3 regions of the Paenibacillus wynnii genome follow, and region 3 is predicted to be linked to each of the others. Evidence: riboswitches for the same ligand, from Rfam matches in the RefSeq annotation. Region 3 holds a riboswitch; each other region holds the start of a gene.
The links. Region 3 has a riboswitch for cyclic di-GMP ahead of PWYN_RS08615 (transglutaminase-like domain-containing protein). Riboswitches for the same ligand answer to the same signal wherever they lie in the genome.
Positions count from the first base shown of each region.

Region 1 (5,191 bases), 330 kb from region 3:
TTGAGGACGATCAGGTGACAGGTTTAATGGCACAATGCCGTGCGCTTATCTTTCCCGGGGAGGAAGATTTCGGTATTACTCCTTTGGAGGCGAACGCTGCCGGCCGACCGGTTATCGCTTATCAGGCTGGCGGCGCACTGGATACGATCATCCCATATGTCAACGGAGTGTTCTTCCAGCATCAAGAGGTTGAGGATTTACTGGCGGCGATTAACGAAGTTGAATCTTATTCATGGGATATCGGACAAATCATAAGTCATGCACAGAAATTTGACGAAGAGTCGTTCATGGTTAATTTCAAGCAGTACGTCGAACAGGCCTACGTAAACTTTTTAAAAGGAGGATGATTGTATGAAGCTGGCAGTAATCGGTACTGGCTATGTCGGTCTTGTATCTGGCGTATGCTTTACACTTAACGGAAATCATGTCATTTGTGTGGATAAAGATGAGGAAAAGATCAATAAGCTAAACCGCATGGAATCTCCCATTTATGAGCCGGGAATCGAAGCTTTAATTGAAGTGAATCTTCGTGAGGGACGCTTGTCCTTCTCCTCCGATCTTACGGATTCAGTACGGCGTTCTGATATCATCATCCTTGCTGTAGGGACACCTTCCCTGCCGAACGGAGAAGCGGATCTTCAGTATATCGAAGGTGCGGCGGCCGAAGTCGGCAGAGCCATGGATGGCTACAAAATTATTATGACTAAGTCTACCGTTCCCGTCGGAACCAATGAAAAGATTCGCAAGATGATTGCTTCACAGACCACTTATCCTTTTGATATCGTCTCTGCCCCTGAATTCTTAAGAGAAGGTTCAGCCATCAGTGATACGCTTCATCCAGATCGAATTGTCATCGGGTTGGATAATCCGGACCTCGAGCCGGTTATGAGAAAGCTACACCAAGGATTTACGGAGAATGTATTCGTGACCGATATTCGCAGCGCGGAAATGATTAAATATGCTTCAAATGCCTTCTTGGCTACTAAAATCTCGTTCATCAACGAGATTGCTAATATTTGCGAAAAAGTGGGAGCTGATGTAACCGAGGTAGCCCAAGGTATGGGGATGGACCGCAGAATTGGTTCCTCATTCCTGCAAGCTGGTATCGGGTACGGCGGCTCCTGCTTCCCTAAGGACACCAATGCACTGATTCAAATCGCTGGTAACGTCGATTATGAATTCAAGCTTTTGGAATCTGTGGTTGAGGTCAACAAGGGTCAGCGTTTCATGATTATCTCGAAGCTGCATGAATCATTAGGAAGTCTCCGAGGAGCTGTAATCGGAATTTGGGGACTCGCATTCAAGCCTAATACAGATGATGTACGTGAAGCCCCGGCCCGTGAAATCGTTGAGGCCCTTGTTGCAGAGGGTGCCATCGTGAAACTCTTCGATCCGATTGCTGCCGATAACTTCAGGAAGCAATACGATCATCCGCAGCTCCGTTGGTGCTCCTTGCCGGAAGAAGCGGCGAAAGACAGTGATGCGGTCTGCCTGCTGACGGATTGGAGCCTGTTCAGGGATATCGACTTGCACAAGCTGGCGCAAAGCATGCGTAAGCAAATTCTGATTGACGGCCGCAACCTTTATACCAAGCAACAAATCGAGGGCACCGGCCTAGAATATCATTCCGTTGGGCGCCCTCAGATGGGCGGCCTTAGCGGTTATTCTCAGAGTGTGGCTGGCGCGGTATAGGTTGGTTTAATCTCTTATCTCTTATGTCTTATCTCTTTGTCTGTTATCTCTTTATGGTTGGCTTTCCAAGGCAGTATTGCCGCCGGAAAGCTACCAAGTGGTCGATCGCGCTAGCGGAGATAATGGGATCTTTATAAAAACACAGTGTTATGTAAAGGGACGAAGAGGAATTTTGGAACTGTAGAAACGAAGTGTTCGCCTTTATCCTTGGATTTCAACCGCGAGGAGCGGTCACAATTCAGGAAATCCAAGGATAACAGCGATCGGAAGTCCAACATTCATCGCAGTCCCCCAGCCATAACATCCCATTCTTTTATAACAATCCCATAAGGAGGGTTCACTTATGAAACTAGTACTATTGTCAGGCGGTTCAGGAAAACGGTTGTGGCCCTTGTCCAACGATTCACGTTCAAAACAATTTTTAAGAGTATTAGAAAGCCCGCAAGGTGAGCCGGAATCCATGGTGCAACGGGTCTGGAGACAGCTTAAAGAAACGGGTCTTGAGAGTTCCTCTTATCTGGCAACAGGCCGCGGTCAGGTGGAAATGATACAAAGTCAGCTGGGCAGCGAAGTGCCGATCATTGTTGAACCGGAACGGCGTGATACCTTTCCGGCGATTGCGCTCACGGCCTCCTACTTGTATTCGGTGGCAGGGGTTTCCCCCTCTGAGATTGTAGCCATTTTGCCGGTAGATCCTTATGTGGAGTCTTCCTTCTTCGAGAGTGTGGCCAAACTGGAGAGCACAATGGAGGAGAGCGGCGCGAACTTGGCACTTATGGGTGTTGTCCCTGAACTGGCATCAGAGAAGTATGGGTACATTATACCGACTCGCGATGCGGCAGGGGAAAATGGATTTCTGCGTGTGAGTCATTTTCAGGAAAAACCGGACCGTAAACAAGCCGAGGAGCTAATTAGTCGGAATGCTTTATGGAACTGCGGCGTATTCGCCTTCCGGTTGGGCTATCTGCTGGATATCTTACAGAGCAAGGGACTTCCCTTGGGATATGAAGAAATGCAGAAGCAGTATAAACTGCTCGCATCCATCAGCTTTGATTATGAAGTGGTTGAAAAAGAGGATAACATCGTGGTGCAGCCGTATGACGGGTTCTGGAAAGACTTAGGCACGTGGAATACACTGACTGAGGAAATGTCCAGCAATCACGTTGGCAAAGGATTTATCACGGCTGACTCCGAAGGAACTTGCCTGATTAATGAATTGGATATTCCGATTACCGTCATTGGCGCGAAAGATCTTATTATCGCAGCAAGCCCTGATGGAATTCTGGTTACCCATAAAGCGGAAAGTCCGCGCATCAAGGAAGTATTGAAGACTTTTGAACAAAGACCCATGTATGAAGAGCGCCGTTGGGGACATTATCGAGTGATCGACTATGTGAAATATGATGAGGGCAATGAAGTACTTACTAAGCGGATTTTTATAGCCGAAGGCAAAAATATCAGCTACCAGCTTCATCATAAACGCAGTGAGATCTGGACAATAATCAGTGGTGAGGCCAGTATTGTACTGAACGAAAAAATGCATAACGTAAAAGCAGGTGACGTAGTTCGGATACCTGAGGGTACCAAACATGCCATACTGGCTCTGACGAATCTCGAATTTATTGAGGTGCAGACTGGCTCTGAGCTGGTTGAAGAGGATAATATCCGGATCACGCTGGATTGGGATGATATCGAATTACATCAGTTTATTTCGTAGCACAATCTAACTATTTAAACCATTTTGTGTAGTCCTGAAACAGGTACAAAGAACTAATTATTAAAGAATTTTCATAAATGCACTAAACTAAAACTAAATACAGTCGATATTTACGGTAAGAGGGATAAATCCTTCTAAACGACAAAGGCAAACCTATCGAAAGATAGGGACGCAAAGCTATAGGGCCTTTCGCAAGAGTGGCAGCCTGGCTACCGAGAGGAAGATGAATTTTGATAGCTTACCGTAAGTATCGACTGTTATGTTCGTTGCTGTCTCTTGCTCTGTTCTTGACTGCCATTCCGTTGGGTTTGAGTATCGCGCCCCTATCTGCAGAAGCTGCTGTAAGTTTTGCCCCGGTTAATCCAAATGCTTCACCTGAAGCGATCAAGCTGCTGAAGTACGTATCCGATATTTCCGGAAGAGGAATTTTAACCGGCCAGCATGACTATTTGGAAAGTCCGGATGAATTCAGCAACAAGCTGCAGGCAACCAGTGGGAAATATGCTGCGCTACATGGCTACGAGCTGGGTGCAATAAGCGGTCAGACGGAAAGTACTACGGCTTGGCAACGGCAAAATGTGGTCAACAGTGCAATCAGTTGGAACAAAAACGGCGGCATCGTGGCAATGACATTCCATGAGAACCTTCCCGGAACAACGTATGACTGGTCCAATGTCTCAAGGAGCCTAAGTCAGGCTGACTTTGACAAATACGTAACACCAGGAACAGCGCAATACAACAGCCTGATTACTGAGCTTGATAAGGTGGCAGTTTCCCTGAAAAGCTTGCGCGATGCGGGTGTACCTGTATTGTGGAGACCTTATCATGAAATGAATGGCGGTTGGTTCTGGTGGGGGCAAAAGAATAACTTTTCTACCCTTTGGAACATTATGTATGACCGTTATGTTAACTATCATAAATTAAACAACCTGCTGTGGGTATGGAGCCCGAATGCACCGAATGCCTGGGCTAATCCTTATGCCTCGACCTATCCAGGTGCAGTCAAGGTGGATATTCTGGCAGCAGATATATATGAGAATGATTACAAACAAAGCTATTATGACAGTCTGCTTACTCTTGCTGCCGGCAAACCGATCGCGATCGGAGAAAACGGTGAAATGCCCGATCCGGGCACAATTCTCAAGACACAGCCTAACTGGGCATTTATGATGAATTGGGGCAAGATGCTCTACGAGAAAAATACTACGGCTACCATAACTAGCTTTATGATTAATAGTTATACTTTAACCCGGGATGAATACAGTACAGGAGTGGTTCCGAGTGCTACTCCATCACCCACACCAACGCCTGTTCCGACACCCACACCGGTAGTAGGTCTTCTACTTCCGGCCCAAAACGGGCTGCAGGGACAATATTTTAAGAATATGACTCTTTCAGGAACACCGGCACTTGTCCGGAATGATAGCGCAATTGATTTCAATTGGCGGTTGACAGCACCAGCCAGTTCACTTGGCATCAACTACTTTTCCGTACGCTGGACAGGTAAAATCAAACCTCTATATAGCGAGACCTATCAGATTTACACAGCCTCGGATGATGGTATTCGAGTATGGGTAGATGGGAAGATCGTGATTGACAGCTGGACGAAACAGAGTGGAACCGAACGTGTCGGAAGTATACCTCTGCAAGCAGGCCAGTTGTACGACATTAAAATTGAATATTATGAGAACGATGGAGATGCACGAGTTCGTCTAATGTGGGAAAGCCCTAGTCAAATTAAGGGTGCAGTTCCCTCTAACGCATTATTTTTAGCTTCAAATG
Region 1 is NZ_JQCR01000002.1:1,023,639-1,028,829, reverse strand. It holds gene PWYN_RS07210 (glycosyltransferase) at 1-347, shown strand, start outside; gene PWYN_RS07205 (UDP-glucose dehydrogenase family protein) at 352-1,692, shown strand; gene PWYN_RS07200 (sugar phosphate nucleotidyltransferase) at 2,036-3,409, shown strand; cyclic di-GMP riboswitch class I at 3,546-3,626, shown strand; gene PWYN_RS07195 (PA14 domain-containing protein) at 3,640-5,191, shown strand, end outside.
Region 1: another riboswitch for cyclic di-GMP. It lies ahead of PWYN_RS07195 (PA14 domain-containing protein); the one in region 3 lies ahead of PWYN_RS08615 (transglutaminase-like domain-containing protein).

Region 2 (5,191 bases), on a different contig from region 3:
AGGGCGAGAACATCGATTATGTCCAAAATCACGTATTTATCCTAAACCACATATAATGAGCAAATGAGATGAATTGAAGTTGCTCCAACTAACGAAGCGGGAACAAGTATTGTGCTCCACAATAAGGAGCTGATTGCTAAAATGCAACCTGAACTAAATCTGAATACACCCTCGTTATTGTTTTTCTCAGATGACCTCGACCGTTTATATAAAGACTTTTCGGACAAAAACATTACTGTCGGGGAACTTGTAAATATTCCTTCAGGTAGAGTATTTAACTTTACCGATAATGAAGGAAATTACTTTGCGGTCATGGGAAAAAATTAACGTAAGTAATGAAATGAACGCCGTTGATGACAACGGCGTTTTTGCGTTTAACTATTATTAGCAAATTCAATCCAACAGGTAGCCATTTTTACATACCAATATACTATATTCATGTAAAAGGATGTAATTTATTTTAAATAATATATTGACATACAAACAATATGACAATTAAGATATAGATGTAATCGCTTGTAAATATTTATAAAGGAGTGATGCAAACGGTCAAATTATTGCAAACACCTAAAAACCTCCAATTATTATGTAAGCGTTTGCACTGTCTGTCCGCAGCAATGTCGTCTTTAACGGAACGGGAAGTTGGAATTCTTATAACACGGTAACGATTCCTAATGTCACATTGAATAGCGGAAGTAACTGAGATATTTGAAAGGGGAATGAGAATGATTACTTGGAAAAAGCCTTTAGCGTTCGCTTTTACTTGCCTGCTTAGCTTGTCACTGTTAACCCCCAGCCTGAATCAGAAGACCGAAGCATTTACGTCATCTAATGCGGATACCGCTATGTCTTCTTTTGTAAATGTATTCTATGATGCTCCTGCCAAATACTTTTATGTTAATAGTGATCATCAGATTCACTCTGAACATGCCCACGGTCCTAACGGAGGTTTGTATACCGATTTTTGGTGGGAAGCGCAGCTCTGGGAAACGGTAATGGACGCCTATGAGCGTACCGGCAGTGCAACTTATCTAACCATGATACATGATATCTATACTGGGTTTAATGCAAAATACCCTGATATGACGGCTAACACTTTCAATGATGATCTGGGTTGGTGGGCCTTAGCTTGCCTGAGGGCCTACGAGCTGACCGGAACTGTGGAGTATTTAAACCGTGGTTCTTATCTATTCAACCAGATCTACGCCGAGTGGGATACAAGCTTTTATGGCGGAGGGATTTGGTGGAGAAAAGACTCGCACAATCCGAACATCTCAAGCAACGCTCAAAAGAATATGGCTACAAATGCCCCTATGGTCATGGCAGCCATCAAACTGCGTAACGCCTATAATGATACATCTTACCTGACCAAAGCAACGCAAATCTACAATTGGACGAAATCAACTCTGGTGACTAGCAGCAAGATCAACGACCATATCGAAGGTGCTGGCATGGGGATTATAAAAGATTGGGATTTCACCTACAATTACGGAACTTTTCTCGGAGCAGCAGTCTCACTCTACCAATCGACAGGTAACGCCTCTTATCTCACGGATGCCAATAATGCCGCGCAGTATGTCATCAACAAAATGGTGTCCGCCCAGACTCTAATGTATGAAGGCGTAAATGATGCGGGCGGCTTCAAGATGATTTTTGCACGGAACTTGAACCGTTTGCGAGTGCAGGGTGGTCAGTCTCAGTATTTGAACTTTCTTCAGCAAAATGCAACACAAGCTTGGAACCACCGCCGTACCTCGGATAATATCATCGGTAGTGATTGGCTTCGTCCAACGGGCTCTACCTATGTGCAAAGTTTAACTGCCGCAGCAGGCGCTTCTATTCTTCAACTCGTACCAGCGGATGGGTATACAGGTTATATTGCTGGTAACGGAGCGTATGAAGCCGAAAATGCGCAAAAAACGTTGGTCAGCGGCAGTGGCCTGATCAATGAAAGCACGAATCCGGGCTTTAGTGGTAGGGGATACATTGGAGGATGGAACACCAACGGGACCTCTATTGATTTCTATGTCAATCAGAATTCAGCTGGCTCAAAAACCGTCACGTTCCGGTATGCTGCGGCCGCTGGCAATGCTTCACGTTATGTAAAAGTAAATGGCGTGTTCATCGCTAACAACTTGGTCTTCAATTCCACTTCGAGTTGGGGAAATTATGGTACTGTAACAGTCACCATACCTCTAAATGCAGGTTCTAATACCATCCAATTAGGGTACGACAGTTCCAAGGGGAATTCGAATTATCTGAATGTTGATTTGCTCAGCGGTTTGTAAGTCTAGTTCTACCCAATCCTAAGAGCATTTGTGAAAAAGCAGGGCGTGTAATAATGCGTTCTGCTTTTTTTGTAGGCAGGAGAGTCCTATGATTTACTCGAATACACTAAGATGGATTTTTCCCCAGCTTACGGCATATGAGTTTTTGCTTTTTTACGAAATCCCCAAAAAAGACGTTATTCCGAAAGATCTACATATAACATCGAAGGGTGAACTAATGGCAGATAAACTAGTGATTCGAAGAACAAAGTTCTCTTGTTTGTTGCCTTTATTTTAGTTTCATTAGTGTTCATATCACGAAAACAGAGCACTGGATTCTAAGTGAGAATGATCCTATAAGTGAAGATGTGGTGCTGATGGTGAAGTCATAAATTTGATGAAGCAAATTGCATGATATTAAATGCTCGTGTACAAGGTGATGATGGAGAGTTTTATTAGAAATTTATGACAGTAAAGTAGGTCTTGAGAATCGGAAGAAGATCGTTTACAGGAAATTGCAACCATGTTAAAGTAAAAAAGGGACAAACGTCCTGCAATTTAATACTAAAAAAAATGAATATCCGCGTTAAAGGTAAAATCATCGAAAGATGATGACACAAAGCCATGGGTCTAAAGCCAACTAATAGAAGGCTATGATTGCCAGGCCGCCAAAGGGGTAGCTTAAAGATAGCTCCGATGGACTTAAGTCTGTCCGGAGCTTTTTTATGGTTTCAGCCTTTCTACGGCGTTACGTGATCGCGAGATACGAGAGGGGAAATGATTTTGAAGAGGAATTGGAAAGCGGTTTGCACAGGAATAATTGCGGGGGCAATGTTGTTGACCGGAAATACAGGCTGGATGTCCCAATCGGAGGTTGCGTCTGCAGCTTCCGCCAAACCACTCACCGTAGATCAAGTGATTGGCAAGCTAACGGCATCATCTAAGACTTTAAAGAGCTATCACCTGAATTCGAATAAAAAACTGGATATACAAACAAGTGGGATGAGTTTTTCTGTTTCTAACACGCTCGACATAGACATTAACCGTCTGCCAAAATTCTCCGCAACGGGTACTAATGAACTCAAGTATTTTGGAACAGAATCATCTTTCGATCTATATGCCAACGATAAAGAATTTTATCAGTTGTTAGACGGAAGCATGTTAATTGAGCAAAACGAAGACGAGACTACCGTTTCTGAAGATGATGTAACGGGTGAAAGTGGTGAAGAGCCGATTGATCCCGATGCACAGTATTGGGTGCTGGCAGACAAGCTGGATTGGGATGCCCTATACACTAAAGGTCAATTTGATCCCGCATCTATGCTTGATTCAGTCAAAAATTATAAAAAATCTATGAAAGTGTCCGATGTCGGATCACAGACGGTTCTCCAATTTACGATAACCGAACCTAAGGCAGCAAAGATGTTAATCGAACTCTATGACCAAGACATTGTTATGGACTCTGGGACGATTCAACCCAAAAGTGTAACGTGGAAACTATACGCCAATAAGAAAACTTGGCAGACGGAAAAGCTAACAGTGAATTTGAGTTATTCGCTAGTTGTAGACGGTGAAAAAGATACACACAATACAAAAATAGAAGCCAAGTATTCCAATCACAACAAAGTGGCAGTAGTTGTAAAACCCGCCGAGTTAGAATAGGAAGAGTCCTAATACATTTGATAAGCTAAAAGGGGCTGTCCCATAAGCCATGAAATGGCTGCTTGGGACCGCCCCGCTGTTTTTGAGTCGGATTGACTTGTGTACGTGGTGTGGACGCTCCGCGAACGGACCGTTGCTCCAATCGCTGTGCTCTCCAGATTTTATTTATTTCCCTTAGCGGTAAAAATCCGGAGACCAAGGCGACCGCTACCGCTTTTCCGCAATCAGTCCGTCCTCTCCGCTGCTTTGAGCAGAAAAAGTTTCTACAATCTTCTTTAAAATCACAAAAAGAAATCGCCCTTTTGGTAAAATGGAGGTACCACCCAACCATTCAAAAGGAGCGATTTCTTTGTACATTCAATATACCATGGACCAACTTTGCTTGCCAATGGATCTGGAAGAAGACATCCCGGAAAATCACCTCGTTCGTGTCGTGAACGCAGCCGTCAATCGGCTGGACGACACCATCTTTGACGCTGCCTATCCTGGCGGCGGCCGCGACAGCTACCACCCTAAAATGCTCACCAAAGATATTATCTACGCGTACACCCAGCAAATCTATTCGTCTCGCCAAATTGCCAAAGCGGTACGGGAGAATATTCCCTTTATGTGGCTGGCCGGACGGCAGCGACCCGACTTCCGCACTCTTAATCGCTTCCGTTCCCAGCGAATGAAGGACGTCCTTGAAACGGTATTTACCGCCGTGCTTCAGTTTTTGTCTGACGAAAAATACGTTTCGCTGGAGCATTACTTTGTGGACGGAACCAAAATCGAGGCGAATGCCAATCGCTACACCTTTGTGTGGGGCAAAGCGGTCAACAAGAACAAATTGAAATTACAGGAGAAGGTACACGCCCTGTTCGCGAGCATTGAAGCGGCAGAAGACCAAGAAGAACGCGAGCACCACGGAAACGACCTCCTTGAACTCGGGGAGTCTTCTGAGTGGAACAGCGAGAAACTCGAACTAGCAGCGCAGAGGCTTGAAGCCCAGCTATTGGAAAAACCCAAAGACAAACCCCTGAAAAAAGCCGTTCGGAAGATTCGCAAGGATTTGCTGCCTAGGCTACTGAAGTATGAGCAGTACCAAATACTGCTTGGCGACCGGAACAGCTTTAGCAAGACCGACCCGGACGCGACCTTCATGCGGATGAAGGAAGACCACATGCGGAATGGTCAACTCAAACCGGGTTACAATGTACAGATTGGAACCGAAAACCAATTTATATTGGCCTACAGCCTACACCCAAGACCTACCGATACCC
Region 2 is NZ_JQCR01000003.1:946,281-951,471, forward strand. It holds gene PWYN_RS19770 (nitroreductase family protein) at 1-45, shown strand, start outside; partial or broken gene PWYN_RS19775 (VOC family protein) at 73-327, shown strand; gene PWYN_RS28285 (glycoside hydrolase family 76 protein) at 726-2,288, shown strand; cyclic di-GMP riboswitch class I at 2,849-2,940, shown strand; gene PWYN_RS19790 (DUF6612 family protein) at 3,051-3,929, shown strand; gene PWYN_RS19795 (IS1182 family transposase) at 4,279-5,191, shown strand, end outside.
Region 2: another riboswitch for cyclic di-GMP. It lies ahead of PWYN_RS19790 (DUF6612 family protein); the one in region 3 lies ahead of PWYN_RS08615 (transglutaminase-like domain-containing protein).

Region 3 (5,191 bases):
CGTATTACCGCGGCTGCTGGCACGTAGTTAGCCGGGGCTTTCTTCTCAGGTACCGTCACTCCGGTAGCAGTTACTCTACCGGACGTTCTTCCCTGGCAACAGAGCTTTACGATCCGAAAACCTTCATCACTCACGCGGCATTGCTCCGTCAGGCTTTCGCCCATTGCGGAAGATTCCCTACTGCTGCCTCCCGTAGGAGTCTGGGCCGTGTCTCAGTCCCAGTGTGGCCGTTCACCCTCTCAGGTCGGCTACGCATCGTCGCCTTGGTGAGCCGTTACCTCACCAACTAGCTAATGCGCCGCAGGCCCATCCCTCAGTGACAGATTGCTCCGTCTTTCATTCTCTCCTCAGGTGAGGAAAGAAATTATCCGGTATTAGCTACCGTTTCCGGTAGTTATCCCAGTCTAAGGGGCAGGTTGCCTACGTGTTACTCACCCGTCCGCCGCTAAATGATTTTGAAAGCAAGCTTTCAAAATCACTCCGCTCGACTTGCATGTATTAGGCATGCCGCCAGCGTTCGTCCTGAGCCAGGATCAAACTCTCCAAATTGTATTTAGAAAGAGCGATTGCTCATTTTTGAAACATCTGACGAGAATTAAAAAATTCTCTGATCATGGTCTTCAAGAAGTCCATGATTTTGGATTTTACTCTCGTAAAATCCCACTCACTCGTTGTTCAGTTTTCAAAGATCAAGTTCTCGTTGTCGGCGGTTAATGTCTCACCAGCAACTCTTATAATATATCATATCCAACCGTGTAATGCAAGCTCTTTTTTCAACTTCTTTTTCGAGCTCGGCATCAACATTTCTTGGCCGGAATAAGAATATATCATGTATAGAAATCAATTGCAAGCTTTTTTTGAATGACTTCTTTTTAGTTCATCATTCATTGGTGTAGGCAAATCTCTGATAACGCTTTCTTATAATAACTCAATACTAGCTCAAAAATCAACCATTACACAAAAATAAAAACAACCTGCTTAATAGTTAAGCAGGTTGTTCATTTATCACGTTTACTTTTAATTTGTATTAGTAGAATTTAGCCGAGGTATATTTGCTGGAGCTTTTGATTAATTCGGCTGTTTTCTTGTTCTTTATCAATCCAGCATCTACTGTTGTATCAACGGTTACCCATTTCCCATTCAGTAGAACTTCATTCCAAGCATGGTACTCACTAACATAACTCGTGTTGCCCATTACCAATTTGGCTGGAATGTCTACGCTACGTAGCATCGCAGCGAACAAGGAAGAGTAATCATAACAAATACCTTTTTTGTTCGTGATCGTATTATTAATATTAGGGATGTAATCCGTAGCAACATTGGCTGCCAATGTGTAGTCATACTGTACGTTCTTAACGATGTAGTTATAGATTGCTTTCACTTTGTCTTCATCTTTGGTCAGGCCTTGTGTCAGTTGTTGAGCTTTCTGGATGGCTTTATCTGAGGAATTCCATTTAATATTCTGAACAGAATTCAAATATACAACATTAGTATTGCTTAGAGATAAGTCAACTTCTTCAGAGTATATCACTCTGTACTTGTTGCCTGTTGTGTTCTCAAGAACTGACACCTTGTAAGAACCATTACCTTGTTGGAGGGGGAAAACTTCGGTTTGATTAGAGGATACCAGGTTATAAGTGTAGCTGCTATTATCCTTAGTAATCATTAGCTTGGTACGTTTATTCGACGGCACTTCATATTGTACTCCAATTACACCTTCAGCTAACTTTGACGTGTTCAACCAAGTGGTATCGGTAGTTGCTGCTTCTGCTGTAGTAACCTGTACTGAGGTAACTAACACGAATAGTGTCATTAACATGAAATAGAACTTCTTCATGGATAAAACTCCTTTCGGTAGCTGGCTGTCATCCTTTCGGGAAGACCCTTTAGCTTTGCGTCCCTACCTTTCGATAGGTTTGCCGTTATCGTTGTAGCTTTATCTACATCTACTAGAATCATAGGAGCGAGTAGATTAAAACAAAAAAAGCCTCTTTATTCGGTAGCTGGCTGCCATCCTTTCGGGAAGGCCCTTTAGCTTTGCGTCCCTATCTTTCGATAGGTTTGCCGTTATCGTGTTTAGCTTTATATCTATTATATTACCATGTTTTCGGTAATACTCAATAGACTGGTTGATAGAATCCTCTATTTTATAATTATATTTTACGATAATTCAAATTCTCTACATTATTCAGGGTAACTTGGCATGAATTATAAGACGGTGCGTCGGATTGACCAGCGGATCACAAGTAATAAGTGTAAGGATCGAGTCCTTGTTATTGCCCTTAAGAACAGAAACGTCCGTTGGCTCCACGATAGAAATATCATAAACTTCATAATTATAGTCTTGGTTCTTGGTCTTTACCGTAATAATGTCACCTATACCCACTTCATTTAATCTGTTGAACAATCTTCCTGTCTTTCTGGCTCTATGAGCAGCAATTGCTGAATTACCAATCTCACCTAGGGGTGTTGTTTCTTTCATATGTGCTGCTGCATGCTTCATATTCGCTTTCGTAGCTCCTTCAAGCACAGGAAGCTTCAGGTCTATCTTATTTATCTCGATGAGTGCAATCACATCTCCGCCAACCTCCTGCTGAGCCTGAGCAGAGTTGTCCCCTTCTGTCTGAGCTTGCTCGTCCAACGTGGATTCCTCAGCAAGCAGCTGAGTAACCTTAGCATATCTGCTTTGTAGCTCAGCATCATTAGAAGGAGTCTCACTATCTCTGTAACTCTGTTCCGCTTCATTTACCAGCCGATTCTGCTGCCAATCGTTAAACCACTCATTAGCTTTCGGATACAGTATGACCAAAATACCGCATAGTATCAGCAGGTAGGAAAACTTTCGCATAGAATGCACTCCTCTCTATTAATAAGATAAATATATCAAAAAACCCATTTTCGGCTGCCAAAAAAATTGATGACAACCGTTACAAAGGTGACCATAACCTTAGCCATTAATACTTGAACCCCGAATTTGTCAGTCAAAAGGTTCATTAACAGCAGGGAGATACCCAGCACTACCAGATTAAGTAGAATAAATCTCAATAGCTGCTTGCGGTCAAAGCCATCTGTGCTGCTACGCTCCCGGTCTCGGAAGGTCACCTTTTTATTAAGAATAAAGCTATTGGCAGTACCTGCACTGTAGGAGATGACTTGAGCCACACCATATACCATCCCAATGGAATGTAATAATGTAAATATCGCAAAATCAACCAATGTGTTAAGAACGCCAACTGCGTTGAATTTTAGAAATTGAATGACTCCGACACGCAGGCTTTTATCGGACATGACGTTGTACCTTCAGACTTGCCTCAGATATTTCTTCATCATCTTGGTATCCTGTCGTCTCACGAACAATATAAAGCGGTCTGTCTTTGGACTCATCATAAATCCTACCGATATATTCACCGATAACACCAAGCAGCATTAGCACGATACCATTGAAAAGCAGATTAACCCCTACAATAGAAGCCCAGCCGGGTACGGTCCACGAGGTGAATAATCTCTGGAACAATACAAGAAATAAGTAAATAAAGCTGGCAAAGGAAAGAAAGAAGCCAATATAGGAAGCGATTTTGAGCGGCTTATGTGAGAAAGAGGTTATTCCGTCTAATGCAAAGCGGATCATTTTTTTCAACGGATATTTGGTCTCGCCTGCAAAACGCTCTTCCCGTACGTATTCGACCATAGTCTGGCGGAAGCCCACCCAGCTTACCAAACCTCTAACATATCGATTCTTCTCTTTCAGTCCTCTTAGTACATCACATACTTTACGGTCAATAAGACGGAAATCACCTGTGTCCGTTGGAATCTCCACACTCGTCATACTGCTTAGAAGCCTGTAGAAGAGCTTAGCCGTTACCTTTTTGAAAAGAGTCTCTCCATGTCGTTTCAATCTCTTCGCATATACAACGTCGTAGCCTTCCTTCCACTTCTCGATCATCTCTAAAATGACCTCCGGCGGATCCTGAAGATCTGCATCGATCACTACAACCGCCTGACCTTCTGAATAATCCATACCCGCGGTTATTGCTACCTGATGGCCAAAGTTACGGGAGAAATCAATCAGCTTTACGTTCTTATCACGATTAGTGATTTCCCGCATAATTTCTACTGTACGATCACGGCTCCCATCATTAACAAATAAGAGCTCATAGGACTCCCCGCAGGTGTCCATTACTTTTTTTAATCGATCGTACGTGTGGGCAATAACTTCTTCCTCGTTGAACATAGGAATAATTACGCTGTATCTAGCTTTCATTACGTTCCTCCTCAAGCATAGTCATTCTTCAACATTTAAAACACCCAGGTGGGGAACCAGCGTAAAAAATATTTAACATAATCCCCGTTAACCTCCATACCCGATAGCACCGGATAAAATGCGATAAACAACAGCACTGCAAGCCCCATAAAGATATAACGAATGTAACGGGATTTTGGGTGCTTACCGTCAAGAAGCTTCATCATATAAACAAGACTAAGAATTAGAAATGGCACCATAGCAAAGTAGTGATAAAGAAAAGTCTCACGCGGAACAAGCATCCAAGGTACAAATTGAGAAAAGAAAGCGATCCAGATCATGTACAAACTTTTATCTTTACGTTTAATAGACAGCCATAAGGCACCCAACACTGCAAAGATTCCCACCCACCAAATGAGCGGATTACCCAGAGTGACAATGCTGGTTACTTTACCCGCAGGAAGACCTTCGCCACCGCTGTAGAACCAGACTGGTCTCTTCATAAATGGCCACTGCCACCAGGATGATGCAAAAGGATGCGTAGCTACTAGCTGACTATGGTAGTTGTACATATTCTTCTGGGCATCAACTAAGCCTTTAAGCGTGTAACCCTCCGTTGTCGGTGTCAGAACAGGGATGAAAGAAAGACTATATACAAGGACAGGAATAAGAACAAAGAAAACTATGCAGCTGAGCAAGGTAAGAGTCGTGTTCTTCCAAAAGACTTTGACAGCCCCCTGGCTGGCATGTTTCAGTTCCTGATCACTAAGTTTCCCTTCAACCAAAACTCTCTTGGCCGCACGATACTGCTTATGACGCTCGAACAATACTAGAGCGAGCATAATCGCCAGCCCGGCACCGCCATACAGCACGATCCATTTGGAGGCTACTCCGATCCCGAAGAACAATCCGGACCAGAATAAGGGAACCAAGGTTTTTCTAAGTGGAACC
Region 3 is NZ_JQCR01000002.1:1,349,233-1,354,423, forward strand. It holds rRNA gene PWYN_RS08610 (16S ribosomal RNA) at 1-549, opposite strand, end outside; gene PWYN_RS08615 (transglutaminase-like domain-containing protein) at 1,028-1,837, opposite strand; cyclic di-GMP riboswitch class I at 1,851-1,931, opposite strand; cyclic di-GMP riboswitch class I at 1,996-2,076, opposite strand; gene PWYN_RS08620 (class D sortase) at 2,189-2,848, opposite strand; gene PWYN_RS08625 (GtrA family protein) at 2,884-3,288, opposite strand; gene PWYN_RS08630 (glycosyltransferase family 2 protein) at 3,278-4,261, opposite strand; gene PWYN_RS08635 (glycosyltransferase family 39 protein) at 4,297-5,191, opposite strand, start outside.